Regions from separate parts of the Colwellia sp. BRX8-4 genome, predicted to be linked through region 2. Evidence: predicted binding sites of a transcription regulator. Region 2 holds the regulator's gene; each other region holds the start of a gene.
What was found. Region 2 encodes sigma-54, which starts transcription at its own class of promoters, with help from an activator protein. Its sites were predicted from a motif close to GTTGGCACGNNNNTNGNNT; they were not measured.
Positions count from the first base shown of each region.

Region 1: a site for sigma-54 is predicted at 1,620-1,638, ahead of H4J56_RS02635 (CmpA/NrtA family ABC transporter substrate-binding protein). Genes of this name have one in related genera too.
Region 3: a site for sigma-54 is predicted at 1,275-1,293, ahead of H4J56_RS05035 (P-II family nitrogen regulator). Genes of this name have one in related genera too.
Region 4: a site for sigma-54 is predicted at 1,172-1,190, ahead of H4J56_RS15575 (DUF2726 domain-containing protein). Genes of this name have one in related genera too.

Region 1 is NZ_JACGVS010000002.1:185,787-189,003, reverse strand. It holds gene H4J56_RS02645 (ANTAR domain-containing response regulator) at 1-367, shown strand, start outside; gene H4J56_RS02640 (CmpA/NrtA family ABC transporter substrate-binding protein) at 409-1,482, shown strand; gene H4J56_RS02635 (CmpA/NrtA family ABC transporter substrate-binding protein) at 1,884-3,217, shown strand, end outside.
Region 2 is NZ_JACGVS010000005.1:42,120-45,336, forward strand. It holds gene lptA (lipopolysaccharide transport periplasmic protein LptA) at 1-409, shown strand, start outside; gene lptB (LPS export ABC transporter ATP-binding protein) at 406-1,137, shown strand; gene H4J56_RS06065 (RNA polymerase factor sigma-54) at 1,217-2,725, shown strand; gene hpf (ribosome hibernation promoting factor) at 2,749-3,036, shown strand; gene ptsN (PTS IIA-like nitrogen regulatory protein PtsN) at 3,082-3,217, shown strand, end outside.
Region 3 is NZ_JACGVS010000004.1:50,904-54,120, forward strand. It holds gene H4J56_RS05030 (HDOD domain-containing protein) at 51-896, shown strand; gene H4J56_RS05035 (P-II family nitrogen regulator) at 1,328-1,666, shown strand; gene H4J56_RS05040 (ammonium transporter) at 1,677-2,936, shown strand; gene H4J56_RS05045 (Dyp-type peroxidase) at 3,199-3,217, shown strand, end outside.
Region 4 is NZ_JACGVS010000020.1:49,919-53,135, reverse strand. It holds gene H4J56_RS15585 (hypothetical protein) at 1-236, shown strand, start outside; gene H4J56_RS15580 (dUTP diphosphatase) at 325-954, shown strand; gene H4J56_RS15575 (DUF2726 domain-containing protein) at 1,243-1,917, shown strand; gene mtnN (5'-methylthioadenosine/S-adenosylhomocysteine nucleosidase) at 2,512-3,217, shown strand, end outside.

The sequences.
Region 1 (3,217 bases), on a different contig from region 2:
ATTCGCCCCAAAACCTATCGTAGTTTTTTCAGAACAACAATGTGCCAATACTACCATTAATCAGATGGTCAAATCAGGGGTTAGTGCTTATGTGGTAGGGGAAGTTAACCAAACAAGAGTGAAGTCAATTATTGATGTGGCTATTGCGAGATTTGAGCTTTTTCAAGGACTAAAACAAGAACTTGCTGACACTAAACAAAAATTGTCTAGCCAGAAAAGTATCGATAAAGCTAAACGTTGGTTAATGGAAACAAAACAACTGTCTGAAATAGATGCGTATCACTTCATTCGAAAAATAGCGATGGATAACAGCCAGAAAATGGATGATGTTGCCAAAAACATCCTTTCTGTTGCTAGCATTTTTTAGATATTTAAAGACGTTTTAAAGAATTGTAGAGAATATCAATTATGTTTAATATTGAAAAAAAAAATATAACCCTTGGCTTTATGCCATTAACAGATAGTGCCCCCTTAGTCATTGCTCATGAAATGGGATTTTTCGAAAAATGGGGGCTTAACGTAAACCTAACAAAACAAAATTCTTGGGCCACATTAAGAGATAAATTGCATAGCGGAGTTATTGACGCCGCCCAAATGTTAGCCCCTATGCCCATTGCCTGTAACTTAGGTTTACACGGACAAAAGTCAACCGTGATTGCCCCAATGATATTGAGTCGTAACGGTAATGGCATCACGTTATCGACTAAACTCTACCAAAAAATATTATTACAACACAATACCAATGAGATCAGTATGCCATTTTCGGCCAATATATTGAGACATGAAATAGAGCAACGAAAAAAAGAAGGTAATAAATTAACCTTCGCTGTCGTTTTTCCTTATAGCTGTCATCATTATCAACTTGTTGAATGGCTAAAGAATAGTGATATCGATCCATCAGACATTAATTTATTAATTGTACCTCCTTCAAACATGGTGCCATCTATGCATTCAGGGGATCTTGATGGCTTTTGTGTCGGTAGTCCTTGGAATGCTAAAGCGGTTAGAGAAGGTGTTGGCATCACAGGTGTTACTTCTTCTGACTTATGGGAAGATTCACCTGAGAAGGTGCTTGGATTAATGTCTGATTGGCAAGTTAAGCACCCAGAAACAACATTTGCTTTAGTATCTGCTTTATATGAAGCATGCCAATGGCTTGAAAATATTCCCAATCGCTTTGAAGCAGCGAGGTTCTTGAGTCGTGCAAAGTATTTAGACACACATATCGACGTAATTGCGCCTTCATTAATGGGGAGTTGCCTAACCCTTAACAATACATCACCTCGTAAAGTAGAAAGCTATCAACAATTTTCGACATTAGGTGATCCCACATTCAATAGGCCAGCACATCATTACGGTGAAAACATTGCCAAATTAATGCAAGCGTGTGGACACATAAACAGACAACAAATAACGGATCTAGACATTACTTCGATCTACAGGGAAGATATTTATCAAGCTGTAATATATAAGAATAAGTAGAGCCTTTATTAAAATGAAGTATCTGCCTACAGGCCTATAGACACCAAAATAGTGCAAATACTTCTCACTGTTGGAGCAAAGTATTTAATCAAAAAACATAAAGCAAAGTAAGTTACTGATTTTAAATACAATTAATAGGTGGCACTAATTGTGCTTTATAGTTAATAGCGTTTTCATGTTAATTCAATCAACAGCGGTTGTTTTAACGATAAAGTGAAAATTGACTCAAAACTTATTTCGTTAAAACTAATCGCACTGCAACGACGTAGTCATTATTAGTTTGGCATTGAAGCCCACAGTACTCGGATTGTATCCGAAGTACTGTGGGCTTTTTTTATTTGGAGAAAGGTATTTTGAAAACGACTTTAAAAAATGAATGTAAAAAATTATGCCGTACTGTTATTGCAGGACTATGTATTTCTGGCTCCCTACTGACTTCGTCTTTGCAAGCAGCAGAGCTAGGCTACCCAGAAAAAGAAGAACTTAAATTTGGTTTTATTAAATTAACCGATATGGCCCCTATCGCTATTGCTTATGAGAAAGGATTTTTTGAAGATGAAGGCTTATACGTCACGATTGAATCTCAAGCTAACTGGAAAGTATTACTTGATGGCGTTATAGATGGTCGATTAGACGGTGCTCACATGCTTGCTGGCCAACCCATTGCAGCAACGATTGGTTACGGGACTAAAGCTGAAATCATCACGCCTTTTTCAATGGACTTAAATGGCAATGCGATTACTGTTTCTAATGAAATTTGGAAGCAAATGAAGGTCAATATTCCTAAGCAAGCCGATGGAAGACCTGTTCATCCTATTAAAGCTGATGCCTTAAAGCCTGTTGTAGAAAAGTATCTTGATGAAGGCAAACCTTTCAACATGGGTATGGTGTTTCCAGTGTCGACACATAACTACGAGTTACGCTATTGGTTAGCGGCTGGTGATATTCATCCTGGATTTTACGCTCCTCATAAAGGTGATACATCAGGAAAGATTGACGCACAAGTGCTGTTGTCAGTAACGCCTCCTCCACAAATGCCAGCCACAATGGAAGCCGGCACTATTTATGGTTATTGTGTAGGTGAACCTTGGAACCAACAAGCCGTATTTAAAGGCATTGGTGTGCCGGTCGTTACCGATTATGAAATTTGGAAGAACAACCCGGAAAAAGTATTTGGTATTACTAAAGCCTTTGCTGAAAAATACCCAAATACCACCATTCGTTTAACACGCGCATTGATTCGTGCCGCTAAATGGTTAGACGAAAACAATAATGCTAACCGTCCAGAAGCAGTGAAAATTTTATCTCAATCGAACTATGTTGGTGCTGATTACGACGTTATCGCAAACAGCATGACAGGGACTTTCGAGTACGAAAAAGGCGATGTGCGTTCAGTACCTGACTTCAACGTATTCTTTCGCTACAACGCCACTTATCCTTACTACTCTGATGCTATTTGGTATTTAACACAAATGCGTCGTTGGGGACAAATTAGCGATGACAAACCTGATAGTTGGTACAAAGATATTGCCGCACAAGTTTATCGTCCTGATATTTACATGGCTGCAGCGCAATCATTAGTTGATGACAAGTTATTGTCTAAAAGCGACTTTTCAGACTTAGTCGGTGAAGACGGTTTCCGTGCTCCTCAAAAACACTTTATTGACAACATTGTTTATGACGGTACTCAACCAAACGCCTATATAAACAAGTTTAAAATTGGCCTAAAAGCCGG
Region 2 (3,217 bases):
TAAAATATTCAGCTATATTGATAACGTGGTGATCACTCAAGGTTCATTAGTTATACGTGCTGATTTAGTACAAGTGCTGACTCAATCTGGCAGTGAAGAAAAAACCTATATCGCTAAAGGGAAGCCAGCAACCTTTAAACAAACCTTAGCCGATGGTACTCCTCTTAGCTTACAAGCAGACGAAATAAGATATGAGCCCGCAAATAATTTAGTGATAATTTCAGGAAATGCGTTATTACAGCAAGAAGGTAGTGAGGTTAGTGGCAGTAGAATTACTTACAATATTGCCACTCAGTATGTTAATGCTGAAAGTAAATCTAACGAACGCACTAAAACGATTTTTCAGCCGAAAGAAAAAATTAAAGCGACAACCACAGACGCGAAAACTCAGGAAAAAATTAATTTATGAGCACTAGCACCCTAATGGCAAAAGGCCTTGCCAAAGCCTATAAAGGCAGAAAAGTGGTTAAAAATGTCAGTATGCAAGTTTCAGCAGGACAAATAGTCGGTTTACTAGGCCCAAATGGTGCCGGAAAAACAACTTCTTTTTATATGATTGTGGGTTTAGTTGAAAGTGATAGTGGCGATATTATCTTAAATGACGAAAACCTGACGTTAGCGCCTATGCATGAGCGTGCGAGAAAAGGCATCGGATATTTACCACAAGAAGCCTCTATTTTTCGAAAACTCAGTGTTTACGACAATATTATGGCTATTTTACAAACACGAAAAGAATTATCAGATGCTGAACGTGAAGAGAAATTAGAACATCTTGTTGAAGAATTCAACATAGGTCATATCAAAGATAATTTAGGCATGAGCTTATCTGGTGGTGAACGCCGCCGAGTAGAAATTGCTCGCGCATTAGCTGCTGAACCAAAATTTATTTTATTAGATGAACCTTTTGCTGGTGTTGACCCAATTTCAGTAGGTGATATTAAAAAAATTATTCTACACTTAAAAGAACGTGGCATTGGTGTGTTGATCACTGATCACAATGTACGTGAAACTCTCGATGTATGTGAACATGCGTATATTGTTAGTCATGGTGAACTTATTGCAGAAGGTACTGCAGATCAAATTCTTGCAAATCAACACGTAAGAGATGTATACCTTGGTGAACAATTCACGCTATAGTAGTCAGTAAATGAATAGTATCTTCGTATGAAAAAAACGAAAATATCCCATTAAAAATAATAGGAAGTTAATGACCTAAATGCGCCCTACTCTACAACTCCGCATAGGACAACAATTAACCATGACGCCACAATTGCAGCAAGCAATCAAATTGCTGCAACTGTCTACGTTAGAGCTTCAACAAGAAATTCAGGAAGCCTTAGAAAGTAATCCATTATTAGAAATGGATGAGTCTTCAAATAATCCCGAAGATAAAAGTACTGACAACCTTGAAGAAGCTCACACTGCCGGTACTGGTGATGTTAAAGAAGCCCCTGCTTCTGATGGTAGCGAAGACGCTACGCCTACCATTGATGAAATCACCACCACTGAAGCCATGGACAAGAACGATATCCCTGAAGAATTAAACATGGATACCACTTGGGATGATAACTACACGGCCGGTGCAGCAAGTTCAAGCTCAGGCCCAGCTTCAGAAGATTATACTTACCAAGGCGAGACTCAAGACTCCATTCAAGATCATTTGCGCTGGCAAATGGAATTAAGCCCTTTTACCGAAACAGACCGCGCTATAGCGACAGCAATTATTGATGCTGTTGATGACGCCGGTTACTTAACGGTATCTAGTGAAGACATTTTAGAAAGTGTTGCCATTGAAGGAGTAGAGCTTGATGAAATTGAGGTGGTACTAAAACGTATTAACCTCTTTGATCCTGTCGGTGTCGCTGCTCGTTCTATTTCAGAATGTTTAATCATTCAACTTAATCAATTTGACCCCGCTACACCTTGGTTAGCAGAAAGTAAGTTAGTTTTGCGTGACCATATTAATCTGCTGGGTAGCCGAGACTATCGTACATTAATGCGTAAAACTCGACTGAAAGAAGAGCAACTGCGCGAAGTGGTGCGTCTTATTCAATCACTTGATCCTAGACCCGGCGATAGTGTGATGAAGAGTGACGATCAGTATGTTATTCCTGATGTGTCTGTTGAAAAGAAAAATGGCCGTTGGGTGGTCGAATTAAACCCTGATACTGCGCCAAAACTTTCGGTGAATCAGCAATATGCTTCGATGTCACGTTCGATGAAGTCGACAGCGGACACACAATTTATTCGCTCAAATTTACAAGAAGCTAAATGGTTTATTAAAAGCTTAGAAAGCCGTAATGATACCTTATTAAAAGTGTCAAACTGTATTGTACAACGTCAAATTGGCTTTTTTGAACATGGTAATGAAGCCATGCGTCCAATGGTTTTAAATGATATTGCCGAAGCTGTCGATATGCATGAATCAACCATTTCACGAGTGACGACACAAAAGTATATGCATACGCCACGTGGAATTTTCGAACTGAAGTTTTTCTTCTCAAGCCATGTTGGCACCGAAAGCGGTGGCGAATGTTCATCAACAGCTATTCGTGCATTAATCAAAAAATTTGTTGCTGCCGAAATCCCAGCAAAACCACTTAGTGATAGTAAAATGGCTGATTTATTAGCCGATCAAGGGATAAATGTAGCTCGACGTACCATAGCAAAATATCGAGAGTCACTTTCTATTCCACCTTCTAACCAACGAAAAAGTTTACTTTAACGAAAAGATGAGGAATTAAGCTTATGCAAATTAATCTTTCTGGCCACCATGTTGACATTACCGAAGCTTTACGAGAAAACGTCACGACTAAGATGGCAAAATTAAACCGACATTTTGATCATATCAATAATGTTCATGTTGTTCTCACCGTTGAAAAATCAAATCAAATTGCTGAAGCGACTGTTCACGTTAGTGGCTCTGATTTACATGCAAAAGCTGAAAATGCTGACATGTATGCCTCTATTGATAGTCTTGTTGTTAAGCTTGACCGGCAAATATTGAAGTACAAAGGTAAAACGAATCAGCATTAATGCTGTTTATCGCCTGTTCACTCACCAAAGAATCTAAGTAGTATAATGAAGTTGCAAGATATCCTTACCCTTGATTGCACCCTGTGTGCGATTAAGGGTACAAGCAAAAAAAAACTCCTTGAAATAATTAGCGAAACTGCGGCAAAAAAATTCGATAATATTGATACTCATCAATTATTCG
Region 3 (3,217 bases), on a different contig from region 2:
TTTTATTTTTATATAAAAACAACCCTATATTTCTTGTTAGGATTTTTGTTATGAATGCTGTTGAATACGCCGAACAGGCGAGTGAAATATTTGTATTGTCGGATTCTTTTATCCGCATTAAAGAGTTAATTGATAACGAATCATCAACTATTGATGATATAGCGGATGTCATTTTACTTGATCCCGCCTTGTCAGCGACTATTTTAAAGCTCTCAAATAGCTCTTTTTTTAACTATCCTGGTAAAATAGACACTATTTCTAAAGCGGTTTTAATCTTGGGTATTACCGAAGTTTACAACTTAGTTATTGCTTATTTTACCACTGATGCCTTTAGAAAACTAAAAGCCAGTCCCGAATATTTAGATGACTTTTGGGAGCGTAGTGTTGACTGTGCATTAACGGTTAAATTTTTAGGCACTAAACTAAACGTACCTAATGCGGAACGATTATTTATTTTAGGTTTGCTGCATAATTTAGGCGAATTAGTCATACATCAATTTATGCCTGAAAAAGTAGAACAATGTAAGCATATTAATTCAGATGAATTGCCTTGGACTAAACAACTACAAACACTGGGTTTTTCCTACGCTGACATTACCGCTGAATTATTAAAACAATGGCAACTTCCTTACAGCTTGATTGAACCTATACGTTATCAAGATGAAGAGGAGTTTCAACATAGTACCGACGAAACTAAGTTACTTTATATTGCTAAACGAATAATGACACTGAACCACCAATGCAAAAGTCATTGCCAAGCCGATGTCATTAGTGATGAAAAACTCGATGCGTTATCAGTGCAACAAGAGCTGTTGCGTGATGCCAGCGACTTCTGTGATATGGAACGTTTAAGTATCCTTGCTGTACTTAACCCAAGTGCCTCTATGCTTTATTAACCGCTATATCTTTTGATATAATAACTGTGGGTGAGGGCAGTGATCTATTTAGCAATAGCTTTTCTTTGCTGAGCTAACCTCATCTCATTTTTTATTACACTTACCTTGTCTGCGCAGCTAATACACTCATTAATCATGAGTTGTCACCGAGTAATAAACCTCTTAGATAGCAGAACTGTCTTTGCCATCCTTGCTAATTAACCTTTCCTTGCCTAACACCGCTAATAGTTTTATTTAACAAACGGGACTTCCTTGCATGCTAATTAAATCATGCACCAATTACTGTCATTGATAAAATTTCATGCACCAACGAAGTGCTTTTAAATAGCCTTTTTTTTATTGTTTATCTTAACCTTATGAATATTAAGTATTTTAGTCTTTGGCATAACATTTGTATTGTTATGTACAAATCATAAATAAGGCTAAACATAATGAAAATGGTTAACGCAATAATAAAACCTTTCAAACTGGATGATGTCAGAGAAGCAATTTCTGAAATTGGTGTTGAAGGACTAACCGTCAGTGAAGTAAAAGGTTTTGGACGACAAAAAGGCCATACCGAACTGTATCGTGGTGCTGAGTATCAAGTGGACTTTTTACCGAAAGTGAAACTTGAAATTGCTGTCAATGATGATGTTGTTGAACGCTTAGTCAAAGCAATTACCGAGTCGGCGCACACAGGTAAAATTGGCGATGGTAAAATATTTGTCTATGACTTACAGCAAGCTGTACGTATTCGTACTGGTGAGCAAGATGTTGAAGCTATTTAAGGGGTAAATCATGGAACAAAATATTTTTCAATTACAGTATGCAATGGACACTTTCTATTTCTTGATATGTGGTGCTCTTGTTATGTGGATGGCCGCGGGTTTTTCTATGTTAGAAGCCGGTTTAGTGCGTGCAAAAAATACCACAGAAATTTTGACTAAAAACGTCGCGCTTTATGCTATTGCTTGCATGATGTATTTGGCCTGCGGTTACGAAATTATGTACGGTGGTGGTTTTTTCTTATCTGGCATCGAAACAATCGATGCTGATGCGGTATTAAAAGAATTTTCTGGCCGTGAAGATGGTTTTAATGGCGGAGCTATATATTCCAAAGCGTCTGATTTCTTCTTTCAAGTGGTCTTTGTTGCAACAGCGATGTCGATTGTTTCTGGTGCCGTCGCTGAACGCATGAAATTATGGGCATTCCTTATTTTTACCGTTGTGTTAACTGCCGTTATTTATCCACTTGAAGGTAGCTGGACTTGGGGCGGTAATGCTGTCTTTGGTTTGTACACCCTAGGTGACTTAGGCTTTTCTGATTTTGCTGGCTCGGGTATTGTCCACATGGCAGGTGCATCAGCAGCATTAGCGGGTGTCTTGTTACTTGGCGCACGTAAGGGTAAATATGGAGCGGATGGTCGTATTAATGCCATTCCAGGTGCTAACTTACCTATGGCGACATTAGGCACATTTATTTTATGGATGGGTTGGTTTGGCTTTAACGGTGGTTCAGTTTTAAAGCTTGCCGATATCAACAGTTCACATTCAGTTGCTATGGTCTTTTTAAATACCAATGCAGCGGCCGCTGGTGGCGCTATTGCCGCGTTAATTTTTGCGAAATTATTATTTAAAAAAGCAGATTTAACCATGACATTAAACGGGGCATTAGCGGGATTAGTCGCTATTACTGCTGAGCCTTCAACACCCACGGCATTGCAAGCAACCTTGTTTGGTATGGTCGCTGGTGTCATCGTTGTCTTGTCAGTGGTTGGTTTAGATAAACTGAAAATAGATGATCCAGTAGGTGCTATCTCAGTACATGGTGTCGTTGGTTTGTTTGGTTTACTGCTTGTTCCTCTTACTAACCCTGCTTCAAGCTTTAGTGGACAATTAATCGGTGCGGCAACCATCTTTGTCTGGGTATTTAGTGCAAGTTTTGTGGTCTGGTATGTACTTAAGAAAGTTATGGGTATTCGTGTAACTGAAGAAGAAGAGTATCAAGGTATGGATAAATCAGATTGTGGTATGGAAGCTTACCCTGAGTTTACTTAATACCAACTAGTGTTATCTATATTAACAAGATAAATCATAAAACAGCCTCAGGGCTGTTTTTTTATGTACAAGATAAAGGCTAATACTTTTAGCTGCACAGAAATTATCAGTACTTGCGCCGATACTAATAAAAGTGCGTTGGCATAGCTGTAAAAAGCAACACGGTTTTATCTTATTTTATTATCGTAAATGATTTACTGTGAATTTTAAGAAACTGTGTAAAATTGAAATATTAATATACATTACATTTTTGGGAATTTTGATGGCAAGAGAACAATTCG
Region 4 (3,217 bases), on a different contig from region 2:
GAAGTGACGATGACTATTCACATAGAAATAAGGGCTATAGTACAGATTTCGAAAATGATAACTTTGACCATCATTACAATGACAACGATTCAGATGGCTATATAGGGATTGGTAGTTCGATGATGATTGAGCAAATAAAAGTTACAGCATTTGTTCGTTTTCGTGAAATAAGTGGTTATAACTGGCAAGCAAAAAACTATGCCTTTAGCGGTATTGAGTTAGCGGTAGTTTTTTAATTAAATTACCATCGTTTGTTTGCTTGTTTCTTTCTTTTCTCTACGGCAAAATAGTCCCCATAGATATTTACAAATAATAGAGAAAAAAATGAGCGCAAATTCAGCAGCACAAAATCAAATAAAACAAATGCTAACCATGCAAGACGCGATGAATACTCGTGTTAGTGATACCTGGCAAGAAAATGGTTATGAGTGGTATCGCGCCATTTGGGTTGAGTGTGCTGAAATGTTAGACCATCACGGATGGAAATGGTGGAAACATCAAGAAATAGATATTGCGCAAGTGCAACTGGAGTTGGTTGATATTTTTCATTTTGGATTAAGCTTACGTTTAATGACAGGCGAAACCGTTACAAGTATTACTGACACCTTAGCAACAGAACTCACTGAAAGCTCAGGCGAAAAAGATTTTAAAATTGCCCTTGAAAACCTAGCGTCAGCCGCCGTTACTAACAAAAGTTTTGATGCGATTGCCTTAGCTGATTGTATGCGTTTGATGAATATGGACCTAGATGAATTATTTCGTCAATATGTTGGCAAAAACACCTTGAATTTTTTCCGTCAAGACCACGGTTATAAAGAAGGGACATATATCAAAGTTTGGCATGGCGAAGAAGACAATGAAGTATTAGCTAATTTAGTTAATACCTTAGATGCCAGTGCAAGTGATTTTCAGCAACAACTTTATGCAGCACTTGAGACAAAATACCCAGCATAATTATTCGCTCAAAACCTAATAAAGACTCTAGATAAATAATAACTAGAGTCTTTTATCCCCCACCCTTTTCCCATGCTCAAACAGTCTTTTAGCTTAAAATATACAGAATAAATTCTACTTTTCGAACGGTCATTAAAACAACTCTTTTATATTAAGATCTGTCGCATAAATTCCACCTAGCCAAGGGTTATTAAAAGAATCTAGCAAAATTATGATCTGTGGCACAAATTCTGCTTATTCAACAGTTATTAAGAAGACCGTCAAGAATTTGAACCGCCGGAGCAGTGTATGGAATTAATTCTCTTTGCCATGATCAGCCTAATTGTTATTGTCGCTTTGTTAGCTAGCCGCTTAAACGACAATAGTTTTCCTTTTCCATTTGATAAAAAGCAAAGTCTTTTTACGCCAGCAGAGAAGAATTTTCAAAATTTGCTCGAACAAGCCCTTGGTGGTAAATACCGTATTATTAATCGAGTAAAACTTGCTGATATTGTCACTATTCGTCATGGTGTGTCGAACAGAGCAAGCCAAACAGCATCAGCGAATGCCGAAAGTAAATACTTAGACTTTGCTATTTGTGATCGTGAGAGTATGAAGCTATGTGGCGTTATTGATTTAGTTGATACCCAAGGTAAAGGCTATAAAATCAAAAAAGACTGGTTTGTCAGCGGCGCATTAGAAGCATCTTCAATTCCTCATATTCGTATTAAAGTGAAAACTAATTATACCGTTGACGAGATCCGCGCTTGTATTTACAGTCGACTTTTAGGAAACAGACCACCAGAGCCAAAAATTAAAGGAAAAATTATTCCTGCTCCCATGCTAAAACCTCGACCCAATAGAAATAGAGAAGAAGTTGGCGCTTTGTCTCCTATTGCCGCTCGTGCGCAATTAGGCTCATCAACAGGCAATGCTATGTCGCAACGTATCCCTGCACCGCAAGTAGCCGCATTACCTCATTAAACTCTACAATAAAATTAACTCATTATTAAAATAAAAAGTCAGCGATTTAAATCGCTGACTTTTTTGTTTTCCCTTAGATATAAACGTGCTTGGCAGTTTTAATGCGATAAAGGCTACATAAAGGCTAAGAGTGGCGATGTGATCGTAATATATCGTTGACGTATAATCTTGTGCCTATTGAACTAATACATAGAAAGACAGGGTGTCTAAGAAAGGCCATCCTGAACATATACGCTCTTTGCCATCTCGGTAACTGCTCCTGCGTTACTCTACTTCCTACATCCATGTAATCACAGCACCGCATTATACCGTTGACGTGCAGGGATGCACTAATGCCTAGAAAGACAGGATGTCTGAGAAAGGCCATCCTGAACATATACGCTCTTTGCCATCTCGGTAACCGCTCCTGCGTTACTCTACTTCCTACATCCATGTAGTCACAGCACCGCGCTATACCGTTGACGTGCAGGGATGCACTAATGCCTAGAAAGACAGGATGTCTGAGAAAGGCCATCCTGAACATAAATATACGACATCTGGGAATCTTCACGTTATAATTGTTTTATTAGATGTTATCAACGAATTGGAAATAAAATGAAAGCAGGAATAATTGGCGCAATGGAGCCAGAAGTTGCTATTTTAAAAGCAAAATTAACTCATGCAGTAACAACCGAACATGCAGGTTATACCTTTTATCAAGGGCAACTCAACGGCAGTGATGTCGTTATTGTACAATCGGGTATTGGTAAAGTGGCTGCTGCCTTAGCAACCGCGATTTTAATTGATAAGTTCCAGCCTGACTATATTGTTAATACTGGCTCTGCTGGTGGTTTTGAACAATCACTAAAAGTAGGCGATATTGTCATTAGTTCAGAAGTTCGCTATCACGATGTCGATGTTACCGCTTTTGGCTATGAGATTGGTCAGTTACCAGGTAATCCAGCTGCTTATATTCCTCACCCGACACTTGTTAAGGCCGCACAGGCAGGTGTTGCTGAATTAGAAAATATCCAGACCTTACTGGGTTTAATCACTACCGGCGATACCTTTATGACTGCTGATGATGATATTGCTAAAGCCCGCGCTAACTTTCCGACTATGGCCGCGGTTGAAATGGAAGGAGCCGCAATTGCTCATACCTGTCATCAATTTAAGGTGCCTTTTGTGGTTATTCGTTCTATGTCTGATATAGCAGGTAAAGAGTCTCCTACCTCCTTTGAAGCTTATTTAGAAACAGCTTCGGTGAATTCATCTCAGTTAGTTGAAAATATGCTCGACGCATTGCAAGGTAAAAAGTTAA